DNA from 4 places in the Pseudomonas sp. o96-267 genome. Region 4 is predicted to be linked to each of the others. Evidence: riboswitches for the same ligand, from Rfam matches in the RefSeq annotation. Region 4 holds a riboswitch; each other region holds the start of a gene.

Region 1 (2,195 bases), on a different contig from region 4:
CATCGCTCTCGTTCTGCTGCTGAGTGCCTGCAGCAGTCGCGCTCCCTCTCCCCAGCCCAGTTACACCCCTCCAGTCTCTTCGTCGTCTTATCAGGGCGGCGCTGAAGACGTGCTGTTCCGTGCCCTCGGTCTGGTCGGTACGCCGTATCGCTATGGTGGCAATACCCCGGAAGGTGGTTTCGACTGCAGTGGCCTGATCGGCTACGTTTATCGTGATGCTGCCGGTATCAGTCTGCCGCGTTCGACGCGTGAGCTGAGTGCCATGCGCACCCCTGATGTCCGCCGCGACGCCTTGAAAAGTGGTGACCTGGTGTTCTTTGCCACCAATGGTGGGCGCACCGTCAGCCATGCCGGCATCTATGTCGGCGACGGCCGCTTCGTGCATGCTCCCTCTACCGGCGGTACGGTGCGCCTGGACACCCTCACCAGCGGTTATTGGCAGGGCGTCTATCTCGATGCCAAGCGCGTCATCACGCCAGAGCTAGCGCGTAACCCCTGAATTACTGTCCATGGTCGATCCCATTCGCCTACCGCCTCAGCCCGAGGTGTGCGAGCTGTGCGCGCGGCCCGTTGCGTTGACGCGTCATCATCTGATTCCCAAGGCACTGCACGACAAGACCTACGTGCAGAAGCGTTTCGCTCGTCATGAGCGCATCACGGCTACGCTTTGGGTCTGCCGCGCCTGCCACAATCAGATTCACCGGCTGTTCAGCGAAAAGGAGCTGGCGCTGACCTACAACAGTCGTGACGCGCTGCTGGGTGATGAGCGCTTGCGCACCTTCGTCGAATGGCTGGCCAGCAGCCGCCGGGCTTCACCCCCAGGCATTGAGCGGTCTCGGCGTTGACGCGCAGGGCTGCCAGCCTCTAACCTGCGCGCCTTGCTTCAGGTGCCCCGAGTTGCCGTGAATGGTAGCCATGGGGTGAAACAGGGAAGCCGGTCCGAATGCCGGCGCTGCCCCCGCAACGGTAGGTGAGTCAAACACCGCTCAAGGCCACTGTGCACCGCACGGGAAGGCGCGGTGCCGAACCTTTGGGTTCGCTCACGAGTCCGGAGACCGGCCTGTCGCATTTTCACGGCATCGCGGAGGGCGTTGTCCGGCCGACGCTCCGGTTTTTCCGGGGTGTTGTGCTTCCTGTCTTCCGCTCGCCTGACCAGCCATTGGCGCCTGGGTGAGGACGCGCGGACCATCGCGATCTGCTCCCCATCGTTGCTCGTACTGTTTACCGACAGTCGACGCGGGTGCCTGATGTACAGGAGCACAGCATGAGCGAGTCCACCGAACGCGATGCCCGCCACAAGGCGCGCATGCAGCGCAAGAAAGCCCTGATCGACGAAAAGATCGCCCAGGCCCAGGACGAATACGGTCTGTTGCTGGTACACAGCGGCAATGGCAAGGGCAAGAGCAGCAGTGCCTTCGGTATGGTCGCGCGTGCGCTCGGTCATGGCCTCAAGGTCGGTGTGGTGCAGTTCATCAAGGGCGCTGCCAGCACCGGTGAGGAAACCTTCTTCCGCCGCTTTCCCGAGGAAGTCAGCTACCACGTGATGGGTGAGGGCTTTACCTGGGAAACCCAGGACCGCCAGCGCGATATCGCCAAGGCGCACGAGGCCTGGGCGGTGGCTCGGCGCCTGTTGAACGACGAGTCCGTCGGCCTGGTGGTGCTGGACGAGCTGAACATTGCCCTCAAGCATGGCTACCTCGAACTGGACGCAGTGCTGGCCGATATCGAGGCTCGGCCGCTGCTGCAGCACGTGGTAGTGACCGGGCGTGGTGCCTTGCCGGGGATGATCGAGGCGGCTGATACGGTCACCGAGATGAGCCTGGTCAAGCATGCGTTCAAATCCGGGGTAAAGGCGCAGAAGGGCATCGAATTCTGATGGAAGCACGTCACTGTCCGGCTCTGTTGATTGCCGCCCCGGCTTCCGGCCAGGGTAAGACCACTGTGACTGCTGCCCTGGCGCGCCTGCACACGCGCCAGGGACGGCGGGTGCGAGTGTTCAAGTGCGGACCGGACTTTCTCGACCCGATGATCCACGCTCGTGCCAGCGGTGCACCGGTGTATCAGCTCGACCTGGCCATGGTCGGTGAGGCAGAAAGCCGTCGCCTGCTGTGGCAGGCCGCGGGCGAAGCGGATCTGATCCTGATCGAAGGTGTGATGGGGTTGTTCGACGGCAAACCGTCGGCGGCCGACCTGGC
Region 2 (2,195 bases), on a different contig from region 4:
GCGCGGCCAGCAATTCGTCGGCCTGTTCCTCCGCCACATTGCCCAGCAGCACGCCTTGCCAGGGGGTCAGGCGCAGCTCGCCGTCGCCATGCTGCTCGCTCAGATCGGCGAGGGCGAGGAGTTGCTCTGCATGCAGACGGCCCAACTGAGCGCCGGCTGCGACCATGCACAGGCTTCTCTGCGCTTGTGGATAAATACCTGCCGGTGGGCGCATGAGCGTCGCGCTGGGCTGCCAGTTGGCCGGTGCCGGTTGCAGAGGGAAATCCAGTCGAGCTTGCAGGCGTTGCAGCAGGTCGCCAGGGGCGATGTGTGCCAGCAACTGGCGCATGCGCGACTGTTCGGGTGTGGCCTGTTCGAGGAACAGCAACAGGAGTTCACGCACCACGTCGAGCGCCTGCGTCGCCTCGATGCGAGCCAGTGGTTCGTCACCGGGGCAGCCGGCCAGGCCCAGCAGCAGGTGCTGGTCGTCTTCGGCGGCCAGCCACAGGTCGTGGGGGTGTTCGCGCATGGCCAGGGCTTCGCCGCCGTCCAGTTGCAGGGCGAACTTGGGTGACAGGGCATGCAACGCCGGGGTGTCCTGCAGCAGGTCGAGCAATTGGCCGGCCAGCGGACGCACGTCCATCCGCGCCTGCGGGTCGAGGCCGGCGGCGGGACTGAGCATCAGGTTGCGCACATCGTCGGCGGCGGCCACTCGCGGGCCGAGTTCGGCGCCGAGCAGGGCATCGATCAGCGGTGCTTCCTGGCCGGGCAGCACGCCACGGATCTGCAGGTTGCTGCGGTTGGTCAGCTCCAGCACGCCGCTGGCATGGCGCCGCGCCGCCTCGGCAAGCGCCCGCGCCTGGGCGCTGCGCAGCACGCCGCCGGGCAGCTTGACCCGGCAGATGCCACCGTCCAGCGCAGGCACGATGCGCAGCAGGCCGGGGCAGGCGGAAGGGCGGATGGAGGCGTTCAAACGGTCACCTGTGGATAACGACGCGGCGACCGAACCAGCGAAATCCCATAGGGGACTCCATGGCATCGGTACACCCCGCCCGATGTTGGCACTCGCGACCAGCGTTCGTCGGCAGGTCTCCTGGCTAACAGGTCTTCATCCGCCGCGCCTTCCCGGTTACCCAGTGGCCGATTGCGTTGGACTCGCTGTTTACAGTTGCGGGGGCAGCTCGGTCGCGATCAATGATCGCTCCGGATTCCCTCTTAGGCCCGCTGTTGAGTCGTATCGACTCAAGGGCACCGACGAAGGCGCTATTATGCCCGCTTTGCCCGGAGCGCGGACAGGCGGTCCGTCGGGCCTGTGCGAGGACATTGGATGAAACCCTGGTTGACCCTGGTCGGCATCGGCGAAGACGGCTATCCCGGCCTGGGCAAGGCCGCGCGTCGCGCCTTGCTGGCGGCCACGCGCATCGTCGGTGCGCCGCGCCAGCTGGCCTTGCTGCCGCCGTGCATCAGTGGCGAACGGGAAGTCTGGCCGAGCCCGTTCGATCTGCAGCCGTTGCTGGCCCGACGCGGCGAGGCGGTGTGCGTGCTGGCCAGCGGTGATCCGATGTTCTACGGCGTCGGTGCCAGTCTGGCGCGCCAGGTGTCGGCCGACGAGTTGCAGGTATTGCCGGCGCCGTCCTCGGTGTCGCTGGCGGCGGCGCGCCTGGGCTGGCCGTTGCAGGAGGCTGAGGTGGTCTCCTTGGTCGGCCGGCCGCTGGCCACGCTCAATGCCCGTTTCTATCCCGGTACGCGCCTGCTCGTATTGAGCGCTGATGGTGACACCCCTGCGCAGGTCGCCGAAGCCTTGTGCGCACGTGGTTTCGGCGCCAGCCGCCTGACCCTGCTGGAGCACCTTGGCGGGCCTGACGAGCGCCGCATCGAGGGCCTGGCCGCGAGCTGGAACCTGCCACGCGGTGCCGATCTCAATCTGCTGGCCGTAGAGTGCCTGGCCGACACCGGCGCGCAACTGCTGCCACCGACCTGCGGCCTGCCGGACGAGACCTACCGCCACGACGGGCAACTGACCAAGCGCGACGTGCGCGCCGTCACCCTGGCTCGGCTGGCGCCGCTGCCTGGCGAGTTGCTGTGGGATGTCGGCGCCGGTTGCGGCTCCATCGGCATCGAATGGATGCGCGCCCATCCGACCTGCCTGGCCATTGCCATCGAGGCCAACGAAGGGCGTCAGGATCATATCCGCCACAACCGTGATGCCCTCGGCG
Region 3 (2,195 bases), on a different contig from region 4:
CGCCGCGCTCGACCCTATCGCCCGGCTGCCAGCGATAGGCCTCGGCATTGCGCCAGTAGCGCTGGGTTTTGATGTAGTAGAGCTGGTTGCTGGCACTGAGCACGTCGCTGATGCGCCAGTCGGTCACCAGGCGGGTGATCTGGTCGTTGTAGCGAATGTCGGCATTGGCGACGTTGTAGTTACGTTCGCGGATGCTCTCGCGGTACTTGCCGGCCACCAGCGGCGTACCCAGATAGCGCTCGGGGCTCTGGTCACCGTGGTCGTGGGACAGGGTGAAGCTCAGGTCGTCACTGGCATCCCAGCGCAACGCAGCGCTCAGCGCCAGGCTCTCGGAATCACCGCGGTCGACCCAGCCATTGCTGGCCTGCTGATTGAGATTGAAGCGGTAGCTCAGGGCCTCGCTCAGCGAGCCGCCGCTGTCCAGCGCGGCCTGGCGGCGGTCATCGCTGCCATAGCCGAGGCGCATGTGGTTGCGGATGTCACCCGCGAAGGGCTTCTTCGGCACCACATTGATCACCGCGCCGGTTGCACCTTCGCCATAGAGCACCGACGCCGGGCCGCGCAGCACGTCGATGCGCTCCACCGACCAGGTGTCCACCGGGAATGTCACGGTGCCCGCACCGATGTACTGACGCGTGCCGTCGTACAGCTGCATGGTCGAGGCGTGGCCGCTAAAGCCACGCGCCGACAGCGCCGTGCCACCGTTGCCCGGCGTGCCGATGGTGCTGATGCCCGGTGTGCGGGTCACCGCATCCTGCACGCTGCGGTTGTTGCGCTCGCGCACTTCGGCACCGCTCAGGCTGCTGGTGCTCGCCGGGGTTTGCAGGGCCGACAGGTCGAGGCGCGAGCCAGCCGTGGTCGCCGTATGCAGGCGGGTCTCGCCCTCCTGCGCGGCTTGCGCCTGGACGGTGACAGCGGGGAGATCGACAGCGGACTCGTCGGCTAGGGCGGTACCGCCAGCCAAGACCACCAATGGCAGAGAGCAGACGCGAAAGAGGTGTTGCACGTGAACAATTCCGGGGCGTTGAAGAAGCTCGTCGAGTCGCTTCGAGGCGTTGGAATCGGGGCTTGCAACGGCCAGTGACGACCGCGGATGACTCTGGCCTGAAGCGATAATGTTATTGTTATAACATAACAATATCTTGTTTTGCAGGTAGCTGAAACCGAGCCCCGGCCCTTCCTTCAGGCATGACGAAAAGAGGTTCTTGTAGCGGAAATGGCGCGCCATATTGCTTCCATCGCAAAGAGAAAAGGCACGGCAATCCGATGGAAAATGCGCAACAGCAGACAGGGGCACGGGGCGCCCTACTGGAGTCAACGCCCGCCCACCGCGGGTTGCCAGACACAAACGACTCCAGGCCGGTCTCCGGGCTTGCGAGGGTCATGAACGCATCGCCTTCCCATGCGCGTGGCGCACAGTGGCGTATCGATGCGGTCGCTCGCTTACCGTTGCGGGGGCAGCGTCGGACTTGAACCGACTTCCCGTTTCACCTCACGCGCGGCGGCGTGAGACACCTGAAGCGGGGCGGATATGACCACCCGTCTCCGCTCAAGTCAAGGCGCGGGACATGTTGTGGGAGGCGCTTTAACGGCGATTGCTCTTCTGTAGGAGCGGCTGGCCGGCATTGCGCTTCAGCCGCGAAAGGTGGGCGTTAAGCCTGCTCGTCGATACGCAATTCCGGCAACGCCCTACCCGCCACCAGGCGCTCGTCGACCAGACGAATCACCGCCGCCTCGTCCTTGATGCCGTACCACTCGCCCTGTGGATAAAGGCTCGCGGTCGGCCCCAGGTCACAGGGAAACTGGCACTGGCTGCGGGTGATATGCACGCCGCCCTCGCACTCCAGCTTGCCGGCGGCCTTGAGCCGCTGGCGCAAGGTTTTCCACAGGCCCAGCGCGCCCTTGCGCGTGCAGCGCGTGCCGTTGCACAGCAGCAGGCGCTGCGCATGCGGCGGAATCTGCGACCAGGCGTGGTGCTCCGGAACGGGCGGTACGTCGCTGCAGGGGAGATGCGCTTCGTGATGCGCCAGCAGCGCGCCCAGTCCATCGAGCCAGCTGTCTTCCAGCGCCGTGCAGACCACAAACACTGCGGCTCCGTCGCCCCGTTCGGCGATGCACTCGCGCAGCCAGTCGCGGTGCGCGGCATCGGCGCGCGGCTCCAGATCGACCACCAGCAGCGGACGTGGCGCCTCATC
Region 4 (2,195 bases):
CCATCACCAAGCTGGAGCCGGTAACGCCTGTCGCTGCACCCAAGAAGCTCAGCGGGCCGAAATACTCCAACGTGTTCGGTCAGTGGCTGTGCGACATGGCCGAGCAGGACGCGCGCCTGGTCGGCATTACCCCGGCGATGAAGGAAGGCTCGGATCTGGTGGCGTTCAGCGAGCGCTTCCCCGAGCGCTACTTCGACGTGGCGATTGCCGAGCAGCACGCCGTGACCCTGGCCGCCGGCATGGCCTGCGAAGGTGCCAAACCGGTGGTGGCGATCTACTCCACCTTCCTCCAGCGCGCCTATGACCAACTGATTCACGACGTGGCCGTGCAGCACCTCGACGTGCTGTTCGCCATCGACCGTGCCGGTCTGGTCGGCGAAGACGGTCCGACCCATGCAGGCAGCTTCGACCTGTCTTACCTGCGCTGCATCCCCGGCATGCTGGTGATGACGCCGAGCGACGAGAACGAGATGCGCCGCATGCTCACCACCGGCCACCTGTTCGACGGCCCGGCAGCGGTGCGCTACCCGCGTGGCACCGGCCCCAATGCAGCGCTCGATGCCGGCCTGGAGCCGCTGGAAATTGGCAAGGCGGTGATACGCCGCCAGGGCAAGGACGTCGCCCTGCTGGCCTTCGGCGTGCAACTGGCCGAAGCCCTGCGCGTGGGTGAAACGCTGGATGCCACAGTGGTCGACATGCGCTTCGTCAAACCGCTGGACGAAGCCCTGCTGCGCGAACTGGCAGGTAGCCACACGCTGCTGGTGACCATCGAAGAAAACAGCATCATGGGCGGCGCCGGTAGCGCGGTCAGCGAATTCTTCGCCGCCGAGAACATCCAGATGTCGATGCTGCACCTGGGCCTGCCCGACTACTACGTCGAGCACGCCAAGCCCAGCCAGATGCTCGCCGAGTGCGGTCTCGACGAAGCAGGCATCGAACGCGCGGTACGTGAGCGTCTGAGTTTGCTTCAGGCCTGAGCATGAAGCCCGCTCATCGCTATATGAGCGGCGCTTGCTTGTGATTCATATGCGTGCGCACTAAGGTGCGCGCCATTCATGTTCCGCCAGGGTGCGCTGCGCAAGCAGTGTTAAACGGGAAGTCGGTGCGCTCGTCACGAGCAATGCCGACGCTGCCCCCGCAACGGTAATCGACTGCACGCGCTGAGCGTGCGCCACGTCCAACAGCCACTGGGCTCTGCCTGGGAAGGCGGACGCGGGTCGAGAGCCCGGAGACCGGCCAAGGCGGTGCGACTGGTGTTGCGGAGGGCAGCACGGTCAAGCGCCGTCCTGCGCTTGCGCCTGCCCTCCTCGACCGTCTGCCGCCCGTTGAGGAAAGAAAATGAAACTGTCCCGTCTGGCTCTGGCCATCGCCGTCATGCCAGGTCTCTCGCTGGCCGCCGAGCCCTACGTGGCCGAGCCGCTGGTCGTCACCTCCGGGCGCCTGGCCGAACCGCAAGCGCAGGCTACCGCGGCTACCACGGTGTTCGAGCGGGACGACATCGAACGTCTGCAGGTCAGTAGCGTGCCCGACCTACTCAGCCGCGTGCCCGGTGTGTCTATCGTACAAAGCGGCGGTCGCGGCAGCCTCACCAGTCTGTTCCTACGTGGCGCCAACGCCAACCAGACCCTAGTGCTGGTAGATGGCGTACGTCTGAATGCTGCTGCCAGCGGTCTGGCCCGTCTGGAGTTTCTCAGCCCCGATCAAATCGAGCGTATCGAGGTCGTGCGCGGCGCCCGCTCGGCGCTTTACGGCTCCGACGCCATTGGCGGAGTGGTCCAGATCTTCACTCGGCGCGGCGAGGATCGCCTGCAGCCGCGCCTACGCCTGGCCGCCGGCAGCCAACAGACCTTCGAGCGTAGCCTAGGCATGTCCGGCGGTGACCAGCGCACCCGCTTCGATCTCGGCGCAAGCCTGGTCGAACGCGCCGGCTTCGACCGCTCCCAAGATGGCCGTGGTTACGACAACGACCACGATGGCCTGCGCCGCAAGGCCTTCAACCTAAACCTCGATCATCGCTTCAACGACCGTCTCAAGGGAGGCCTGAGCCTGCTCGAGCAACATGGCGAGAGCGAGTACGACGACCTGTTCAGTTTCGATCCGGGCAACCCCAGCGAACGCTTCAGCGTCTCCAGCATTGCCGGCCATCTCGAAGCGCAACTCGCCAAAGACTGGAGCAGCCGCCTGGAGCTCGGTCA

The links. Region 4 has a riboswitch for cobalamin ahead of EGJ86_RS12605 (TonB-dependent receptor domain-containing protein). Riboswitches for the same ligand answer to the same signal wherever they lie in the genome.
Region 1: it holds a riboswitch for cobalamin, as region 4 does, so the genes downstream of both, cobO (cob(I)yrinic acid a,c-diamide adenosyltransferase) here and EGJ86_RS12605 (TonB-dependent receptor domain-containing protein) in region 4, are expected to answer to the same signal.
Region 2: it holds a riboswitch for cobalamin, as region 4 does, so the genes downstream of both, cobG (precorrin-3B synthase) here and EGJ86_RS12605 (TonB-dependent receptor domain-containing protein) in region 4, are expected to answer to the same signal.
Region 3: it holds a riboswitch for cobalamin, as region 4 does, so the genes downstream of both, EGJ86_RS03995 (TonB-dependent siderophore receptor) here and EGJ86_RS12605 (TonB-dependent receptor domain-containing protein) in region 4, are expected to answer to the same signal.

What each region holds. Positions count from the first base shown of each region.
Region 1 covers NZ_RHQP01000008.1:20,098-22,292, reverse strand. The annotation lists gene EGJ86_RS07050 (C40 family peptidase) at 1-499, shown strand, start outside; partial or broken gene EGJ86_RS07045 (hypothetical protein) at 510-829, shown strand; cobalamin riboswitch at 869-1,079, shown strand; gene cobO (cob(I)yrinic acid a,c-diamide adenosyltransferase) at 1,265-1,876, shown strand; gene EGJ86_RS07035 (cobyrinate a,c-diamide synthase) at 1,876-2,195, shown strand, end outside.
Region 2 covers NZ_RHQP01000004.1:122,001-124,195, reverse strand. The annotation lists gene cobG (precorrin-3B synthase) at 1-952, opposite strand, end outside; cobalamin riboswitch at 1,045-1,250, opposite strand; gene cbiE (precorrin-6y C5,15-methyltransferase (decarboxylating) subunit CbiE) at 1,307-2,195, shown strand, end outside.
Region 3 covers NZ_RHQP01000004.1:118,459-120,653, forward strand. The annotation lists gene EGJ86_RS03995 (TonB-dependent siderophore receptor) at 1-1,006, opposite strand, end outside; cobalamin riboswitch at 1,340-1,534, opposite strand; gene EGJ86_RS04000 (ferredoxin) at 1,653-2,195, opposite strand, start outside.
Region 4 covers NZ_RHQP01000015.1:86,828-89,022, reverse strand. The annotation lists gene dxs (1-deoxy-D-xylulose-5-phosphate synthase) at 1-977, shown strand, start outside; cobalamin riboswitch at 1,050-1,256, shown strand; gene EGJ86_RS12605 (TonB-dependent receptor domain-containing protein) at 1,339-2,195, shown strand, end outside.